DNA from 2 places in the Egicoccus sp. AB-alg6-2 genome. Region 1 is predicted to be linked to the other one. Evidence: riboswitches for the same ligand, from Rfam matches in the RefSeq annotation. Region 1 holds a riboswitch; the other holds the start of a gene.
What was found. Region 1 has a riboswitch for thiamine pyrophosphate ahead of ACERMF_RS13935 (thiamine diphosphokinase). Riboswitches for the same ligand answer to the same signal wherever they lie in the genome.
Positions count from the first base shown of each region.

Region 2: linked by a shared signal. The riboswitch ahead of ACERMF_RS03845 (sodium:solute symporter) and the one ahead of ACERMF_RS13935 (thiamine diphosphokinase) in region 1 are both predicted to bind thiamine pyrophosphate.

Region 1 is NZ_JBGUAY010000007.1:60,575-69,583, forward strand. It holds gene ACERMF_RS13925 (ABC transporter permease) at 1-1,459, opposite strand, end outside; gene ACERMF_RS13930 (thiamine ABC transporter substrate binding subunit) at 1,492-2,634, opposite strand; gene ACERMF_RS13935 (thiamine diphosphokinase) at 2,644-3,330, opposite strand; TPP riboswitch at 3,323-3,469, opposite strand; gene ACERMF_RS13940 (SDR family oxidoreductase) at 3,555-4,193, shown strand; gene ACERMF_RS13945 (DUF1992 domain-containing protein) at 4,171-4,620, opposite strand; gene ACERMF_RS13950 (PspC domain-containing protein) at 4,716-4,904, shown strand; gene ACERMF_RS13955 (biotin transporter BioY) at 4,908-5,483, opposite strand; gene ACERMF_RS13960 (FAD-dependent monooxygenase) at 5,560-7,140, opposite strand; gene ACERMF_RS13965 (FadR/GntR family transcriptional regulator) at 7,308-8,033, shown strand; gene ACERMF_RS13970 (MFS transporter) at 8,122-9,009, shown strand, end outside.
Region 2 is NZ_JBGUAY010000002.1:264,760-273,768, reverse strand. It holds gene thiO (glycine oxidase ThiO) at 1-865, opposite strand, end outside; gene thiE (thiamine phosphate synthase) at 862-1,497, opposite strand; gene ACERMF_RS03845 (sodium:solute symporter) at 1,499-2,950, opposite strand; TPP riboswitch at 2,940-3,053, opposite strand; gene ACERMF_RS03840 (NERD domain-containing protein) at 3,167-4,054, shown strand; gene ACERMF_RS03835 (HNH endonuclease) at 4,079-5,221, opposite strand; gene ACERMF_RS03830 (DUF1643 domain-containing protein) at 6,053-6,589, opposite strand; gene ACERMF_RS03825 (hypothetical protein) at 7,125-7,367, shown strand; gene ACERMF_RS03820 (protein NO VEIN domain-containing protein) at 7,468-7,869, shown strand; gene ACERMF_RS03815 (hypothetical protein) at 8,382-9,009, opposite strand, start outside.

The sequences.
Region 1 (9,009 bases):
GGAACACCGTCGCGCCGAACTCGCCGACGGCGATCGCGAACGAGAACCCCGCGGCGGCCATGGCGGCCCGCCCGACGATGGGGAAGTCGACCTCACGCCAGACCCGGCGGGGCGGTGCGCCGAGGGTCGCGGCCGCCTCGCGCAGCCGCTGATCGATCGAACGCAGGACCGGCAGCAGCGTCCGCACGACGAACGGCACCGCGATCAGCGCCTGCGCGGCCGGGATCAGCAGCCGCGAGCCCCGCAGGTCCAGCGGCGGGCGGGCCAGTGCCAGCAGGAACCCGAATCCCACCGTGGCGGCCGAGGTGCCCAGCGGCAGCATCAGCGCGCGGTCGAGGGCGCGACCCGGCCAGCCGGGCCGCGAGGCGGCGACGGCGGCACAGCCTCCGACGACGAGCGCGACGACCGTGGCGCCGAGCCCGTACACCACCGAGTTGCGGATGGCGTCCACGGGCGCGATGGCCAGCACGGTGTTGCGCTGAGGACCGAACAACGCCGCGTAGTGGTCGAAGCCGTAGCCGGCGCCCGTCGCCAGCGAGCGCTCGACCAGCACCGCGAGCGGGAGCAGCAGCAGGACGGCGACCACGAGCAGGTTGGCGCCGAGGAAGGCGCGTTCCCCGCGGGTACGGACGCGCCGCGCGGTCGATGCGGCACTGCGCAGGGGCTGGCTGGTGGCCCGTCGCTGCAGCCGGCCGTAGACGAGCAACGCCGCGGTGACGGCGGCGAGCTGGAGCAGGGCGAGGACGGACGCCAGCGGCAGGTCGAGCAACTGGACGGTGGCACGGTAGATCTCGACCTCGAGCGTCGCCCGCGCCGGCCCTCCGAGGATCAGCACGACGCCGAACGAGGTGAACGTGAACAGGAACACGATCGCCGCGGCCGAGGACACGGCGGGGCGCACCAGGGGCCAGGACACCTCGCGGAACACCTGCCACCGCGATGCGCCCAGCGTGCGGGCGGCCTCCTCGAGGCGGGGATCGAGGTGGCTCCAGAGACCGCCGACGGTGCGCACGATCACGGCGTAGTTGAAGAACACGTGCGCGATCAGGATCGCCGTGACCGTGCGGCGCAGGTCGAGGGCTGGCGCGGCGTCGCCCAGCACGGCGACGAGCGCGGTGTTGAGCGGACTGCGCGGACCGAGCAGCGCGAGGAAGGCGGAGCCGACGACCACCGTCGGAAGCACGAACGGCACCGTGATCGCGGCGCGCAGCAGGTTGCGGCCGGGGAAGTCCATCCGGGCCAGGACGTAGGCACCCGGCAGTCCCACCAGCAGGGTGAGCGCGGTCGACGCCGCCGCCTGCCACAGCGTGAACCAGGCCACCCGAGCCACCACCGGGTCACCGATGATGCCCGGCAGCGCCCCGAGGTCGACGCGACCCTCGGGGCGCAGCCCGGTCAGCAGGATGGTGCCGACCGGGAGCACGAAGAACACCAGCAGGAACGCCGCTGGTACGAGCAGTACCAGCCACCGTCCCGCCCGACCCGCGACGGTCACCGGATGACCGTGCGCGTCCAGCCGTCGATCCACTCCTCGCGGCCCTCACCGATCGCGTCCGGCTCGAGCTGGTAGGCGTCGTCGGGGACGACCGCGTGCGTGGCGAAGACCTCGGGCAGCTGCGCGTCCGTGACCACCGGGAACACGAACATGGTCAGCGGCAGGTTCTCCTGGAACTCGCGGCTGAGCAGGAAGTCGATCAGCAGCCGGGCCTCGTCCTCGTGCTCGGTGCCCTGCAGGATCCCGGCGAACTCCACCTGTCGGAAGCACGACGCCTCGATGACCCCGGTCGGCGGCTCGTCGGGCTGCGGGTCGGCGAAGTAGACCTCGGCGGGCGGGCTGGACGCGTACGAGACCACGAGCGGCCGATCGCCCTCGCCGGTGGCGCTGAACTCCTCGTAGTAGGCCTCCGACCACCCGTCGGTCACCAGCACGTCGTTGGCGCGCAGGTCGGACCAGAAGTCGAGGTAGCCGTCTTCGCCGAACTCCTCGACCGTGGCGAGCAGGAAGGCGAGCCCGGGGGAGGAGGTGGCGGGGTTCATGACCGTGAGCAGCCCGGCGTACGTCTCGGACGTCAGGTCCTGCAGGCTGGCCGGCACCTCGAGGTCCGACTCCTCGAACCAGGCCCGGTCGTAGTTGAGGCACACGTCGCCGAAGTCGACCGGGGTGACGCGGTGCTCCTCGTCGAGCACGAACTGCGGGTCGACGTCGGCCAGTGCGGGTGACTCGTAGGCGACGAACAACTCCTCGTCCAGCGCGCGCGAGAGGAACGTGTTGTCGACCCCGAACAGCACGTCGCCCAGCGGCGCGTCCTTGGTCAGGATGGCCTGGTTCACGGTTGCACCGGCGTCGCCGGCCGGGGCGATGTCGACCCGGACGCCCGTCTGTTCGGTGAACGTGGCCAGGACCTCTTCCTCGACGTCGAAGGAGTCGTGGGTCACGAGCACGAGCGTGACCTGTTCGGGAAGGTCCTCCGGCGGCGTGTCGTCGCCCGGGCCGGTCTCGTCCTCGACCGCGTCCGGTTGCTCGACCGCCGGATCGGCGTCACCGCAGGCGACGGCCACCAGGGTCGCGGCCAGGACCGCGGCCAGTGGGCGCAGCCGTGCGGAAGGGGTCGTCCACCGCTTCGACAGGGACATGGGCACTCCTCAGATGTCGGGTCCGGCGCTTCCGGGCTGCACGGCCAGCAGGACGCCGGCACGCACGGACACGGTCGCCCGGTCGGTCGTGAACTGGTTGCTGATGCCACGGGTCGAACCCGCGGGAAGGGTCTCGTCGGCGAGCGCGAACCGCAGCCCCGTCGTGGTGATACCGGTCGCGGCGCCCTGGACCGGCAGCAGGCTGACGTAGTCGCCCCGACGGCCCAGGAGTTCGCGTTCGCCACGGACGACGGTGATGGTCGCCTCGCCCACCTGCGCCGTGAGCGTCAGGTCGCGGTAGACGTCGGCGCCCAGCACCAGCGCGTTGCCGAGCAGGTGGTCGAGCCGGCCGCCGTGCCCGCCGAGCAGCGTCACCCGCGCCGGGGCGAACTGCCGTGCGGCGTCGAGCGCGATCGCGAGGTCCGTGCGGTCTTTGGCCACCGGATGCCGGTGGATGGGGACGCCCGCCGCGCGGTACTCCGCGAGGTACTCGGGCTGCACGGAGTCGAGGTCGCCGACGACGAGGTGGACGGGAAGGTCGAACTGTGCCGCCAGGTGCAGCCCGGAGTCGGCGGCGATGACGAAGGCGCGGTCGGGAAGCGGCGGGATGCGCTCCATCGGCAGGGGATCACCGCCGACGAGCACGACGACGTCGGCCGGGGCACCGTCCGCGGGTCGCGGGGCATCGGTCAGCATCGTCACACCTCCCTCCGCCGGCATTACCCGGCTCAGGTTCCGCGGGTCGGTGACGCTCAGGCGTCACGTGCCGTCTGGCACGCGTCGCGTGGCGGTCACCCTCTCAGCCCGGCTGTCCCGAGCTCCCCGGGTGTCGTCGCGTCGAGCGGCCAGGTGCCGCCCGAACCCGTAGCCTACCGTCGCGGTTACCGTCGTCGGACGCCCCCGAACGGAAAGCTGCCGCCATGCGTGTCGCCATCGTCGGAGGGCACGGCAAGATCGCCCGCCATCTCGCCAGGATCCTGACGCAGAACGGCGACGAGGCGATCTCGATCGTCCGCAAGCGCGAGCAGTTCGAGGCGGTGCGCGTACACGGTGGCGAGCCGGTCCTGTGCGACGTCGAGGCGGCCGACGCGCCCACCCTCGCCGAGGTCATCGCCGGCGCGGACGCCGTGGTGTTCGCCGCGGGGGCGGGTCCCGGCAGCGGGGCCGAGCGCAAGGAGACGGTCGACTTCGGCGGGGCCGTGACGCTGATCGAGGCCGCGAAGTTCGCCCGTGTCCCGCGTTACGTGATGATCAGCGCGGTCGGTGCCGATTCCTCCCACCCCGGCGACGAGGTGTTCGACGTCTACCTGCGTGCCAAGGGGCGCGCCGACGACGAACTCGTCGCCAGCGGCCTCGACCACACCGTCCTGCGCCCGGTCGGGCTCACCGACGAGCCGGGGACCGGGCACGTGGCCCTCGCGGCCGACCGGGACGCGAAGATCCCGCGCGAGGACGTGGCCGCGGCGGTCGCCGTCGCGCTCGCCGAGCCGGCCACGATCGGACGCACGTACGTGCTCGCGAGCGGGGACACGCCGATCAGTGAGGCGTTGCGGGGCTGACGCTCCCGTCGGCGTTCCCCCGTGCGGCGGGCTCGTGGCCGCGGCGCCAGGCGGCCACGACGTCGTCGACGTCGAGCGCCGCCACCGAGGTCGACGGCCCGAACGTGACGGTCGCGTTCACCCGTCGGATGCGCACGTTGAGTGCTTCGACGAGCGCGCGGACCTCGCGTTCCGTGCGCGCGCGGGTGACCCGCTCCATCGTCTCGTCGCGTTCGTGCCGGATCGCCAGCGCCGGGGGCAGGGTCGCGATGCGCTCCCGCTCGATCTTCTTCTTGAGCCACCAGTTCTCGTCGCGCGGCGTGTGCAGGTCGGGAATCGGCCGACCCGCCCCGGGCAGCGCGTCGAAGTCCCCGCGCTCCTGCGCCTGGCGGATCTGGCGCTCGATCCACGACTCCCAGCTGACGCCGGAGGGCTTGCGTTCGGTCACGTCGTCCCCGTTCGGCCGCGACGAGCACGTGGCAGGGTGGACCAGTGAACCGGATCCGCAGCCGCGGGTCCCGTCAGCGACGAGGAGCAGCACCCATGGCCAGCCGCCGTCTCGATCGACCCCGCGCCGGACAGGGACGCATGCTCGCCGGAGTGTGCTCGGGCATCGCCCAGCACTACGGCTGGAGCCCCGGCATGGTGCGCCTGGTGTTCGTGCTGACCGGCCTGTTCGGTGCGGGCGAGCTGGCCTACCTCGTGCTCTGGATCGTGATGCCGAAGCGCTGACCGTCACCGACGCTCGACGGCGTCGACCAGCTTCCAGCAGGCCGGGACGACCGCGGCGGCGGCCACCAGCTTGAGCGCGTCACCGGCCAGGAACGGCACCACGCCGGCCGCGACGGCGGCGGCGGGGGAGAGACCGAGCACGAGCGCCAGGCCGGTCGCCCCGCAGGCATAGATGACGAGATTGCCGAGCGCCATCGCGGTGACGACCTGCACCGGCGTACGCGATCCCGTCCGCCGGACGATGCCGCCGACGAGCGCGGCCGCCACCACGAAGCCGACCACGTAGCCGATGGTGTGCGGGCCGCCACCGGCGAACCAGGGCAGGCCGACGACGCCGAGGGCGAGGTAGAGCAGCGACCCGGCCGCGGCGCGGGTGCGTCCGAGCGCGATCGCACCGGCGAGCACGGCGAAGGTCTGTCCGGTGAAGGGCACCGTGGTCCCCGGCAACGCGAACGCCACCTGGGCGGAGGCGGCGATGGCGAGCGCGAACCCGACCGACAGCGCGACGTCGCGGACCCGGGCACCCGGCAGGACGTCGGTCAGGACGCGGTGGTCGGTCTGGTAGGCGGCGCTCGACACGTTCGATTCTCCATGCCATCGGGGTTGCAGACGACGGGATCCTAGGGGGCCGGCGCCTCCCGGCGATCACCGGCCATCAACTTCGGCCCGTCACCTTGCGAAGGACGGATTCGGGTTCTTCCGGCGCGGTGTCACCGGTCCAGACGACGAACTGGTCGGGACGAACAAGCACCAGTCGGGCCGCGTACGAGGCGCGCCCGTCCGCGAAGCTGTCACGCACGATGTCGAGCGGCACGCCCGACGCGCGCGCGGCGTCGTGGAAGGCATGGACGTCGGCGTCCTGGGCATCGAACGCCAGCAACGTGAATCCCAGTCCCAGTCGCTCGAAGACGTTCTCGCCGGACGACAGGACCTGCGGCGTGAGATGATGGCCGGGGCGGGCATCGAGAGCATGGTGGCCGTGTGCGCTGATGACGCCGTCTGGTGGTCCCACGACTACCGGCGAGCCTTCGTAGTGCGGCTCGAAGTTGCGCAGCCGCTTCCCGAAGCCCTTGGTGACCTCCTCGAAGTTGCGGGCGAACTCCTCGGGATCGCGGTCGGGGCGGTAGCGCTGCAGGAACTCCCGGTCATCGCGGATCCAGCCTCCGATGATGTCCTCGCCGACGTCCCGGAAGATGGCTTGCCGCTCCAGGCTGTACGAGTCGAGGAGTTGGTCCCCTCCCCAACCCTCGATGACCGCTGCCAGCTTCCAGCTGAGGTTTACCGCGTCCTCGAGGCCGTTGTTGAGACCGAAACCTCCGTAGGGAGGGTGCGTGTGGGCAGCATCGCCGGCGATGAAGACGCGACCGGCGCGATACCGCTGTGCCACCTGAACGCGCAGGTCCCAGAATCCGACGTGCTCGAGTTCGAAATCGAACGGAAAACCTGCGGCGCGGTGCAGCAGACCGGTGACGTCGAAGTCGCTCGTATCCGTGCCACGGGGCACCGGTGCGTGGAAGAAGAACTCTTCACCGACATCGACGCGCCCGAAGAACATCCAGTAGCCCTCGAGCTCGGGGTGCAGGACGCGGTAGGTCGACCGGTCGGGAAACCGCTCGAGCGCCGCGTGCAGCTCGGGGGAGCGGAAGACGGCCAACGCGACCAGTTCTCCCCAGTCGGTTCCACTCCTCTGGATGTCCGCTTGTTCGCGTACCAGCGAATGGCCGCCGTCACAGCCGGCGACGTAGTCGCCGGCCAGATGCCGCCGTTCACTCCCCCGTTCCATCGTCACATGCACCCCGTCGGCGTGTTGCTCGATGTCCGTCGCGGTCCAACCGATGTAGCTGTCGACCTCGGGCAGCTGTGCCATCCGGCGTCGAAGGACCTCCTCGGTGCGGTACTGCGGCAAGCGTTCGTTCGCCTGGAAGTAATAGGACTGGACCAGTTCACGGCCAGGGGGCGCGTGCCAGTATTCGCCCATCAGGTTGTCGTAGACGGTCACCTGGCCGATGGGATAGCCCGGTGGCATTGCTCGTGCTGCGCGGATCTCGTCCGCGATACCCCAGAAGTAGAAGTGCTCGAGCGTTCGTTGCGCGAGCCCCTGCCCCTTCGGGATGCCCGACAACTCGGTGCGGCGCTCGATGACGGCGCAGGTGATGCCGCGCCGGCCGAGGTCGACGGCGAGACCGACGCCGACGGGCCCGCCGCCCACGATGATCACCTGGTAGCTCTTCGTCACGCTCAGCTCCTTCTCAGCGGCATGCCTTCGCCCGGCCTCTCCGCCGCATGACTGTATAAGGTCATACCAATGTGGTTCGAACTCCGGGCCCGGCGGCGTCACGCTGCAGAGCCTGTGGCCCGCTAGGGTCCGGCGCCGAACGGGAGACGACATTGGTGGATTCGGGGATGTTCCGACCGGTTCGCACCAATCGCGTGTCCGCCGAGATCGTCCAGCAGATCGAGGCTGCCATCGAGTCGGGCCATCTGGAGGTTGGGGACCGGCTCCCGACCGAGCGAGATCTGACCGAGCGCTTCGGTGTCAGCCGCGTGACGGTTCGCGACGCCCTGCGCATTCTCGAAGCGACCGGGCTCGTCGAGGTTCGCATGGGCGCCCGAGGCGGGGCGTTCGTGACCGCGCCACAGCCGGACCGGCTCGGGCAGAACCTGGGTCGCATGCTGCAACTGTCGGCGGTCGAGCCGTGGGAGCTCGAGGAGACGCGGTCGCGGATCGAGCTGACCATCCTCGATCTGGCGGTCGAGCGTGCGACGGAGGAAGATTTCGCAGCGCTTCGCGAAATCTGTGACCGCACCGAGGAGGCGATCGCCGCAGGCGCCTACCACCCCCGACTGTCCGCCGAGTTCCATGTCCGGCTCGCCGGCTCGGCGCACAACCTGGCCATGACGTTGCTGTTCGACTCGTTGCACGGCGCCATCCTGCTCAACCTGCTCCGGGCGCGGGCGACGGACCCCAAGCACGGCCCACGGGGACTGTCCGAGCATCGCGCGCTCATCGAGGCGATCGAGCGGCGAGACCGAGCAGGCGCGCGAGCAGTGCTGGCCGAACATCTGGAGCGCACCGCCCACCGGATCCGCTCGCGCCCCCGCCAAGATCTCCGGCAGGCGGTGGGATAGACGATCCTCAGCAATGGAGTTATGGTAGTACCAATGTGCTCGTCGGGCGGAGTTGTGCCGCTCAGCACCGGTCTTGCCGAAGTGGATGATGCGTCGTCAACTGGACGATCAAGCGGAAACGCCGGTCAGCTATCTCGACGTCCTGCGGTCGCGTTGGGCGCTGGTGTCGGCCGCAACGCTGCTGTACTGGACCGGCGCGCACGCACTTCGACCGCTGCTGCCGCTGCGACTCGACGACCTCGGCGCCAACGAAGCGCTGATCGGCGTGGTCCTGGCGTTGTTCCCCCTGAGTGCGCTCGGGCTGGCCATCCCGGGCGGCCGCCTCGTGGATCGCATCGGGGTCCGGCGCGTGCTGTTGGGCGGATTCGGCGGCATGGTCCTGCTCGGCCTCGGATTCGCGCGCGCTTCCACCACGGCCATGGTGGCCTTCCTCACCGCCGGCATCGGCTTGTCCGAGCTGGCGACGTGGATCTCGTTGCAAGCGATGGCGAGTGCGGGTGGCCGAGGCCGCTTCCTCACCAAGCAGCTCGCCGTCTTCTCCCTGGCATGGGGTGGCGGCTTGGCGTTCGGGCCGGTCGTGGGAGCGGCCCTCTACGACCGGCACGGTTTCGGCGCCGTCGGGGTGTTCTACCTCGCCTGTGGCGCGATTTCGATCGTGTTGATCGGCCTCGCCCCGCGGGTCACGGCCAGCTCACGAGGTACGCCCGGCTCCATCCGCAGCGGTGTCCAAACCATGTGGGCCTCGGGTCCGGTGCGGGCCACACTGCTGTCGAGCTTCGTGGCGCTGTTCGTCGGGGGGGTCAAGGGATCGTTCTTTCCGCTCTACCTCGAACGCGCCGGCCTGTCCATTCCACGCATTGGGCTGATCCTGTCCATCATGGGGGTCGCGTCGTTGGTGATTCGCATGCCGCTGCCCTGGCTGCTGCGGCGCCTCGGTGCCCGAGCCGTACTCCTCGTGAGCATGTGGTTGGCGATC
Region 2 (9,009 bases), on a different contig from region 1:
GCTCGCGGACCGCGCCGGCGGTCACGGTGGTGTCGAAGCCCCGCTCCTCCTGGCTGGCGCCGACGACGAGCCGGCCGTCGTCGCGTGGGACGAGGTAGACGCTGCGGTGCCGGACCAGTCCGCGGACGGTGGTGGTCAGCACCTGCCGCCCCGACGGGTCACGCAGGTGGAGCAGCTGCCCCTTCACCGGCCGCACGGCCGGTCGGTGCGCGTCCGGGATCCCTTCGATCGTGGCGGACCACGCGCCGGCGGTGAGCACGACCTGGCCCGCGTGGTGCCGCTCGCCGTCGGCGGTCAGCACGCCGGTGACGTGGCCGCCCTGCTGCTCGACCCGCGCGATCTCGCGGTGGTCGAGGACGACCCCGGCGTCGGCGCAGGCGCGCAGGAGCGCGGCGACGCACGCCCGCGGTTCGACCCGGTGGTCCTCGGCGGCGTGCAGGCCGACCCGGACGCGGGGACTCAGCATCGGTTCGCGGGCGCGGACCTCGCGGCTGCGCAGCTGCTCGACCTCGAGGCCGAGTTCGGCCTGGAACGCGTGGAGGTCGGACAGCGCGGCGACGTCGTCGCGGTCGAAGCCGACCAGCAACGTGCCGGTCGCGCGGTAACCCACGTCGGCGTCCGCGGCCGCCTCGAGTTCGTCGGCGAACGCGGGCCAGCGACGTGCCGCGGCCACGTTGAGCGCGAGGCGGTCCTCCTCGCCGTACTCCACCTCGGTGACGGGGGCGAGCATGCCGGCGGCGACGTTGGAGGCGGCCGCACCCGGGGCGGGGTCGAACACGGTGACGTCGAGGCCGGCCCGGGCCGCCCGCCAGGCGCTGGCGAGACCGATGATGCCGCCACCCACGAACAGCGCGTCGGACGTCATGACGCCTGCCCCTGGTCGGCGAGCAGGTCGAGCAGTTCGCGGGTGGCTGCACCGGGGTCGGGCGCGTCGACGACGGCGCTGACGACGGCCACCCCGTGCGCGCCGGTGGCCAGGACCTCGGGCACCCGTGCTGCGGTGATGCCGGAGATCGCGATGACGGGGACCTCGACCGCTGCGACGATCGCGGCGACCGTGCCCGGGCCGATCGGGTCTGGCAGTCCGTCCTTGGTGGCGGTGGCGTAGGTGGGGCCGACCCCGAGGTAGTCGGCCCCCTCCGCGACGAGGCGACGGGCCGTGTCGGGATCACGCGCGGTTCCACCGATGACGAGCCGGTCGCCGGCGAGCTCGCGTGCGGCGGCGATCGGCAGGTCGGTCAGGCCGAGGTGGACGGCATCGGCGCCGGCGGCGAGCGCGAGGTCGACGCGGTCGTTGACGATGCTGATGGCGCCGGTCGTGCGGCAGCGCGCCACGATCGCGCGGGCGACCTCGAGGTGGTCGCGGTCGGTGCGGTCCTTCACGCGGATCTGGATGGCCGGGGCGCCGGCGTCGAGTGCGGCGTCGACGACACGCAGGTCGTCGACGCGTTGCGCCGCGGAGGTCAGCACGTGAAGTCGTGGCAGGGGGCGGCGCACGTCAGGCTCCGCTCGGCGGGCCGGCGGCGGGGACGCGTTCCCGGACGCGTGCGTCGAGCTCGGACAGCTCGACGGTCGGACGGCCGCCCAGCGACACGAGGAAGGTGACGAGGCCGCTGGCGAGCAGTGCGCCGGCGAACGGCGCCAGGGTCGGGACCGCGTCGGGGAAGGTGACCCGGGCGACCGCACCCTCGAGGCTGCCCGCCGCGAGCAGGCCGGCACCGAGCGCCCCGACCGCGCCGGCGACGATCCCGGACCAGACCGCCGTCGTGGTGGTGCGGCGCCAGAGGCCGAGCAGGGCCGGCAGGAGCAGAACGGCGGCGAGCAGGTCGGCGATGAGGAACAGCTGCAGCACGGAGGTGGCAACCAGCCCGACGGCCAGCGCCGGCAGCATTACGGCCACGGTCAGCAGGCGCGCGTGCCCGAGACGGAGAGAGGGACGTTCGGAGACGAGCAGGGCGGCGAGGCCGTTCTCGAGCGTGTCCACCGACGACGCGACGAGCGCGATGCCGAGCACGAGGACGACCGCGACGACCACGCCGGGGAGCTCGGCGGCGAGCACGAAGATGGACAGCGCCGGCACTTCGGCGAGACCGACCGAGGCGGACAGCACACCGAGCCCGCCGGCGATCAGCATCAAGGGGATCGTGACGGCGGCGCCGACGAGGGCGCCCTGGCGCAGGGCCCGATCGTCCCGGGCCGACCAGACCCGCTGCCAGTAGCCGTGGTGGAACAGGTTCGCGGCGGTGACGGCGAGGATGAGTGTCGCGGCGCTCTTGAGACCCACCCGGTCGATACCGAGCAGGCCGCTGTCGCGGACGCTGGCGACTGGCCCGTCCACTCCCACCACGGCGGCGACGGCGGCGACGGTCAGCAGGACGATCACGAGCCAGCTCTGCCACCGGTCGGTGCGCAGTGAGGCCCGGAGGCCGCCGTACGTGGTGTAGGTGAGGGTGGCCGCGACCACGGCGACGACGGTGAGCTGGCGTGGGATCCCGCCGAGCAGTTCGACCAGGCCGCCGATCGCGACGAGCTCGGCCGCGACGAAGACGCCCATGTACAGCAGCGAGACCGCGGTGACGAGGCGGCTCGCCGAACGCCCGAAGCGCACGCGCAGGAACTCGCTCAGCCCCTGGCCGGAGGGCACGATTCGACGCAGCCGCGGTCCGACGAACGCGAACACCAGGAACGGTCCGGCGGCGGCGACCGCGTAGCCGATGACGGGGCCGATGCCGAGGATGGCGCCGAGCTCGGGCGGCGCGAACAGGATCCAGGCGCCGAGGCCGGATGCGAGGAACGACAGGCCGAGGGTGAGCGGCCCCTGGCTGCCGCGGGCGACGGTGAAGTCGTCGAGGTCGGCGCGTGGGACCTCGCGGCCGGCACGGACGCCGATGACCACGAATGCCGCGAGCACCGTGCCCAGCAACAGCACACTGAGAGATGTAGCCACCACGACGCGCTCCCTCCGCCGGCATTACCCGGATCAGGTTCCGAGGTAGGGCGCCCGCCCGGCGCATTCTCAGCCCTCGGTTCGGAGGGCTCCCTCGGCGTCTTCGGTCCCGACCATATCGGGCCGCCGCGCTCCCCGCGGCGAGGATTCATCCAGCCGGTGTTCAAGGTGCGACCTGCGCGTGCCGATGGCTAGTGCCACGTCGTGCTTGGGGGCAGCGTGGACGAGTTCCACATCAGGATCGACAAGCAGTACCTGCACAACCAGGCGGGTATGGGGGCACGGGAGAAGGAGCGGGAGCTCGCGGCGGGCAAGTCACGTGCGAAGCAACTGATCGAGCGGGTGTTCGACGCCAGAACGGACGAGCGATCCTGGCGGCGCGGCGCCGAGGGCGAGGAAGTCGTCGCTCGCAGGCTGGAGCGGCTCCCCCGGCCCTGGGCGGTCGTTCACGACCTCACCGTCGGGCGGCGCGGCGCGAACCTCGACCACCTGGTGCTGGGGCCTGCGGGCATCTTCGTGCTCAATACCAAGAACCTGACCGGATGTCTCACGGTGTACGACCACGCCGTGCTCCAGAACGGTCACAAGACGGCATTCGTCCCGGCGGCACTCCGCGAAGCTCGAACAGTGCAGGACCGTCTGTCGACCGCTCTGGGCCGGCCGGTCCATGCCTGGAGCGTCCTGGTCGTGCTCGGCTGCGAGATCACGATCAAGAAGCCGTTGGCCAACCTGACCCTCCTGCGCGAGCACGACCTACCGGGCTGGTTCGAGCGACTCCCAACCGGCGTGTTCAGCGAGGGGGACGTGTTGCGCCTCGAACGGTTGGCTCGCGACCCCGACACCTGGGATCCACGTCAGAGATCACAACGGCCGGCCGCGCCCGCACCGTCTGCGTCCGTCCCGGCAGCGGGAACGCCGACATCGCCCGGCGGCGCGATCTCGGTCCGACGCTGGACGAGGTTCGGCAACGACCGCCTGTATGCGAACGGACCAAACGGCGAGCGGCTCGGCTACCTCGATCTGCCGACCGGCGAGTTGCACCTCGAGGTCGACGACACCAACGGCGAGATCGGCCGCAGACTCCGTGAAGCCCACGCCGCTGCCTGACCAGACCGGTCGAACGCGCTCGACCTACGGCGTGTAGTCGCCGGGATCCTCGGCGGCCGCCTGCCGTGACGCGAGGGTCGACTGCAGCCGCCGCAGATCGAGGGGGCGAACCTCGCCCGGCGCCTCCCACAGCAGCGCCCCATGGGGCTGATGGAGGTAGAGGCCGCGGGCGCCGCCAGCCGTTCGGCCCGTACGACGGGGCCACGACGTCCGCGTCGCGATGGCACCGAGATGCTCGTGCTCCACGGTGCCCGGCGTGAGCCGTCGCCACCAGCGTTCCAGGTGGGGCAGGGCGGCCAACGCTGCGCGCTTGTCGCCGTTACAGCCCCGATCGGCGACGACGAGGTTGTCGAGACGGTCGTCCGGCCACCGGGACCACGGCAGGAAGTGGTCGACCTCCCACGGGCCACGCTCGCGACCGCAGTAGAAGCAGCGGCCGTCCTGCAGTTCGAGCAGCGGCGTACGAACGTTGGCGAGCGAGATGCGTGCCCTGCCGAACAGGAACGTCTCGAGGCGCAGTTCGTCGACGAGGTCGTCGTTTCGTCGGGCGACGTAGCGCAGCCATTCGCGCTCGATCACCGGCCGGACCAATCCGGCGAGCGCAGCCAGGTGCTCGCCGGCTCCCGGCCGCAGATGGAGCCGGTCGTCGAAGTCGGCGGCGAACACCCGCCCCTGGGTGATCCCGGCTACCCAGCCGATGCCGTAGATGAACCGGTCGTCGACCGCTCCTGAGCCGGATCCGAACCGCTGGAGCAGCGGGATCGGATAGCGGACGACGGTCGCGATGACTTCGCGTTCGAGGCGCGCCACGGCCAACTCGTCAGCACGCCGCGCGACATCCAGCGATGCGTGCTCTGACAGGCCGAGCCGCGTACGTAGTTCGGCGATCTTGACCACGAGGTCGCGTTGGCGCGACTGTCGGAGCGGGCCGTGTTCGCTGAAGGGTCGAGCCTGCCGCCAGTACAGCTCGAAAACTCGCCGACCGAGGTCGCGGCCCGACAGCGTCGCTGGCGCCCGTCCGTCGGCGTCGGTGCCCTCCACCGTCGCGTCGAGCAGCGAGAGCAACAGCGCGTACTTGTAGGTCGTGGTGAAGCTGCCCGTGTCGAGCAACGAGAGCAGCTTCTCCCCGAACGCGAGTGGCGAGCTCTGGCTAGTGACCTCATTCACACACGCGCTCCAATGTCTCAACACGCGCACCCCGACCGTACGCGAGGTGGCAGCAGACCTCCGGGTTATGAGCCGGAGTTCGCCCGTTTCGCCCGATTTCCGCGCGTCCCACCCGATGGCGAAAAACCGGCTCTGACCTGCGGCTATGTCGTTTCGTGTCCCATTCGGTATCGGGGCGTTTCTGTAGATACTCTGTAGTATGGCACCCAGATGGCACCCATGAAGCTTCAACTAACGGCTTTTCGCCCCGATCTCACCGCGACAACGGGCCCATCCCTCCTCTCCCTCGTGGTCGGCGACCCGGCCCAACGTGTGCCCACCGACGGGAGTTAGGTGGCCGGCTCCACCTCAGCTCAGGGGTCCACCGGTGGTAGGCATCGGTGTCGAAGTCAAGCACGAGAGCGGCCGGAGACGATCGTCTGATTGCCACACACCTGTCAGTCTGGTGGTCTCATCGGGACGCCGCTTCCCGAACCTCGGTTCCCCGCCGGTGCCGCTGTGGCAATCATGCCCGAACGACTTCACCTGAGGAGCGCTGACTTCGGGTGCGCTGCCCGAGCCACCAGCCTGCGCATAGTCGCCCGGTGGTTGCTCACGTCTCTTCAGCCTCTGCGGTGGATGTGATCCCGGATCGGTCGTCGTCGAGCGCATGTCGCCGACCCACATGGTGGGATTCGCGCCTGCTCACCCCGTGGGGCCGGCGCGCACTTGAGATATCGGATTCTTCGGAAGTTCACGGGGCGGTCGACTGATGGTCGCTAGCCCGGGCTACCCGGCGATGCCCGTCGGCGACAACGACCCCAGAGGCCGCGGCCGCTCTGCGCGGCACGACTACGGCCTCGTCCTGCGACCGACGAACGGCTGCAGTGCTGGCAGGGCACCTCTCGACACACCTCGCAGCGACAGGTGGCGCGGTTCGCCGTCCGCCGTCTGGCCGAGGCAGCGCACCTCCAACCCGAGTTCGACCAGGTGGTCGACTACCTCAGCGATGCGGCGCCGGGCGACGCGTGTGCCGGCGCCGAAGGGAGCGGTCCCCCATGCGCCCACTACGAAGTCCAGGTCGCGCACCGCCTCGTCGAACGCCGCAGCCCACCCCGGGCCGATCGGATCGGGGTGATCGCGCAACTCCCGCGGGTCCGTGCTCCGTAGCGCCCAAAGGTTGAGCATGGTTACCCCGGCGTAGCCGTCGCGCCAGGCGATCGCCTCGCAGTTGGCACTGGTCGGGTCCAAGCGGGCGCCAGCCTGCCATGTGATCAGGCTCGGATTGCAGCCCACGAACGCCAGTCGTGGGCCTTCTGCCCACCACCGGTCGGCCCGGTACTCGTAGACGGCGTCGTCCGACAACACCTGTGTAAAGGCCGAAGTCACCCCGCCCACGTCACTCGCTCTCTCGCGTCGATCCCCACGAGATTGTTGGCAACTCGCTTCTCACCCACGTATCGGTACCTACCGCTGGCTCCGAGCAGCACATCGTGTCGTCCACTCCTTTGGAGAGGGGCCGGCGACGATGATGACCGGGCACGCCCTCAAGGCGAAGGTCCTCGAAGCGAGGGGCGGTCGACCCGTTCAGCGCCACGCGCATGCGGCGGAGTCACACCCGCCTACCACGCGGCCATGGGGGCGTGAGGTCGAGGTGTTGCCCGCATCCCAGCCGACCCCGCATCGTGTGCTTGACCCGAGCCGAGGTGCCGCAGCTCGAGCACGACGGTCGCGGGAGCCGACACGGATGTGCACCTGCATCGGCACCGTCCAGGCGACCACCCCGACGACTTCGGCCAGGATGGCACCGACCGCGTCGACCAACGGCGGCCCGACGCGCGACAGCCGTGATCGTGAACTCCTCGCCGCGAAGCTCCATGCACCCCTAAGGTCGCTATCGCGATCTACGGGCGAGGAGGATGTCGTGTCGAAGTACAGCGCGCTGCGTCGCCACCTGGAGGCCGCGTCCGGCGCCTCAGTCGAGATGGCGTTCCGTGAGATCGATGACGTCGTTGGCGGCCTACCGGCCTCAGCGCGGCGCTACTCGGCCTGGTGGTCCAACGAGCACGAGGGGAGGCACGTTCAAGCCCGAGCGTGGCTCGACGCGGGTTGGCGCGTCGCGAACGTGAACCTCACTGCTGAGCGGGTTCGCTTCAACAGGGCGTAGCTCGTCACCGTGATCGCGTGTGGGCGTCCTCGATTCCGAACCACGCATAGCGTTCCTGTCTGTAGTTGGCACGCAAGGGCGGACTGCGAGGAGTAAGAACGTGGAACTCACCCACAACCGGGCCGTCGAAGAAGCAGCAATTGCGTGGGTACTCCGCATCGAGCGCGAGGCCGGTCGAGAAGCCGTCGACACTCGCGGCACCGGCGCCGCCGCCGACATCTCAAGTCCGCCACGTCTCATCGAGGTCAAGGCGTACGGCAGGTCGGCGCGGGGACAGGACCTGTGGCTGGAGCCGCGGCAGGTCGAAGAAGCAGACCGCAACCCGCAGTTCTTCATCTACGTGGTCGAGAATGTCCGTCAGGGTGATCCGGCTGGCTTCACGCTACGCGTTCTAGGGGGTGAGACACTTCGAGTACTGCTACAGCGTCGCCGCGAGCAGCGGTACTTCACCGTGCCATGGTCCGTGAAGGTGTACGACGAGACGCCGAGTGGCCTTCAGTAGAGCACACCCACCGCCGTGATGATGGGCGGGCGCGCTATGGCCACTCTCCGCCCGAAACACCCCTCGGCGGAGGCAGCGACGACTGCGACGCTCGCGCAGTCTCTACACTGCGAGCAGCCAAGGAGGCGGTTCAGTGCCCGAGATCAGCGGTGAGGTCGGTGGTGCTCTTGCCTGCTACAGGCATGGCGGCATCGGGCCTTCTCACGCCGCTCTTGACAGCGCCTTCGTCGGAACGGCTGCGTTCAGGCAGACCCGGCTCCAGGTCCTGCCCGTGAGCAGGACCGCGCGCTTGGTCGTCAGTCGGCCTATAAGTAGCAGCGGGTCGATGCTGTTTTCGCTGATGCGGTCCGCCTAGGAAGGGCCAGAGAGTGCACGGCGGCTCTTTTCGAATTGCTTCGGATTGGGCAGCCCGGACGTCACCGCGCCGGATGCACTTCACTCCGACGGGCGCTCGACCGAGACGGCTTCCAACTTACCGGGAACCGACAGCGATAGCGGCGGCTGATTACAGGTTACGCTAGAGAGCGTGACAGCCGGTTGCGCAGATCCTCGATACGCTTGATTGAACCAATCAGAAGGGCCGGGTCGGGTTCCTGATTCCCGTGGACAATTGCGTTCCGAAGTTCAAGTAGTGACTTGAAGCTGGCGGTGTCTTCTTCGGCCAGTACCTTCATGCTTGCCAGGTACGCCACTATGCGGGACAAGGGTTCACCTGCTTTCGACTCACCGAGGCTAAGAGCAACTTTCTCACGGGACATCGCTTCCAGATCGTTCCAAGCGTTAAGGAAATGAGCGGTAGCCAGAAACGGAGACTCTCTGCCGGATGGCTCGATAGACCACAGCAGCCGGCGGCTGCGCTTCAACTGCATGTACGCCGTAGCGAATGCCGCAACAAGCGCTAGTGTCAGTCCTGTAGTGGCGATAAGCGTCACTGGCATCGTGAAACTGTCGGCGAACCCGAAGGCGAGTGCCGCCACTGCGGTGACCACTCCGAGGCCTGCATAGAGGCTGAGGATGCGCCCAATAATCGATTCCCGACGAAGCTCCGGTCGGCGTTGTGTCGCCTCGGCGGAAGCAATGATATCCGTCGCGGTTATCTCCCCGGCGCCGGCTGCCTTGCTCCCCGCTCTGGCAAGAATC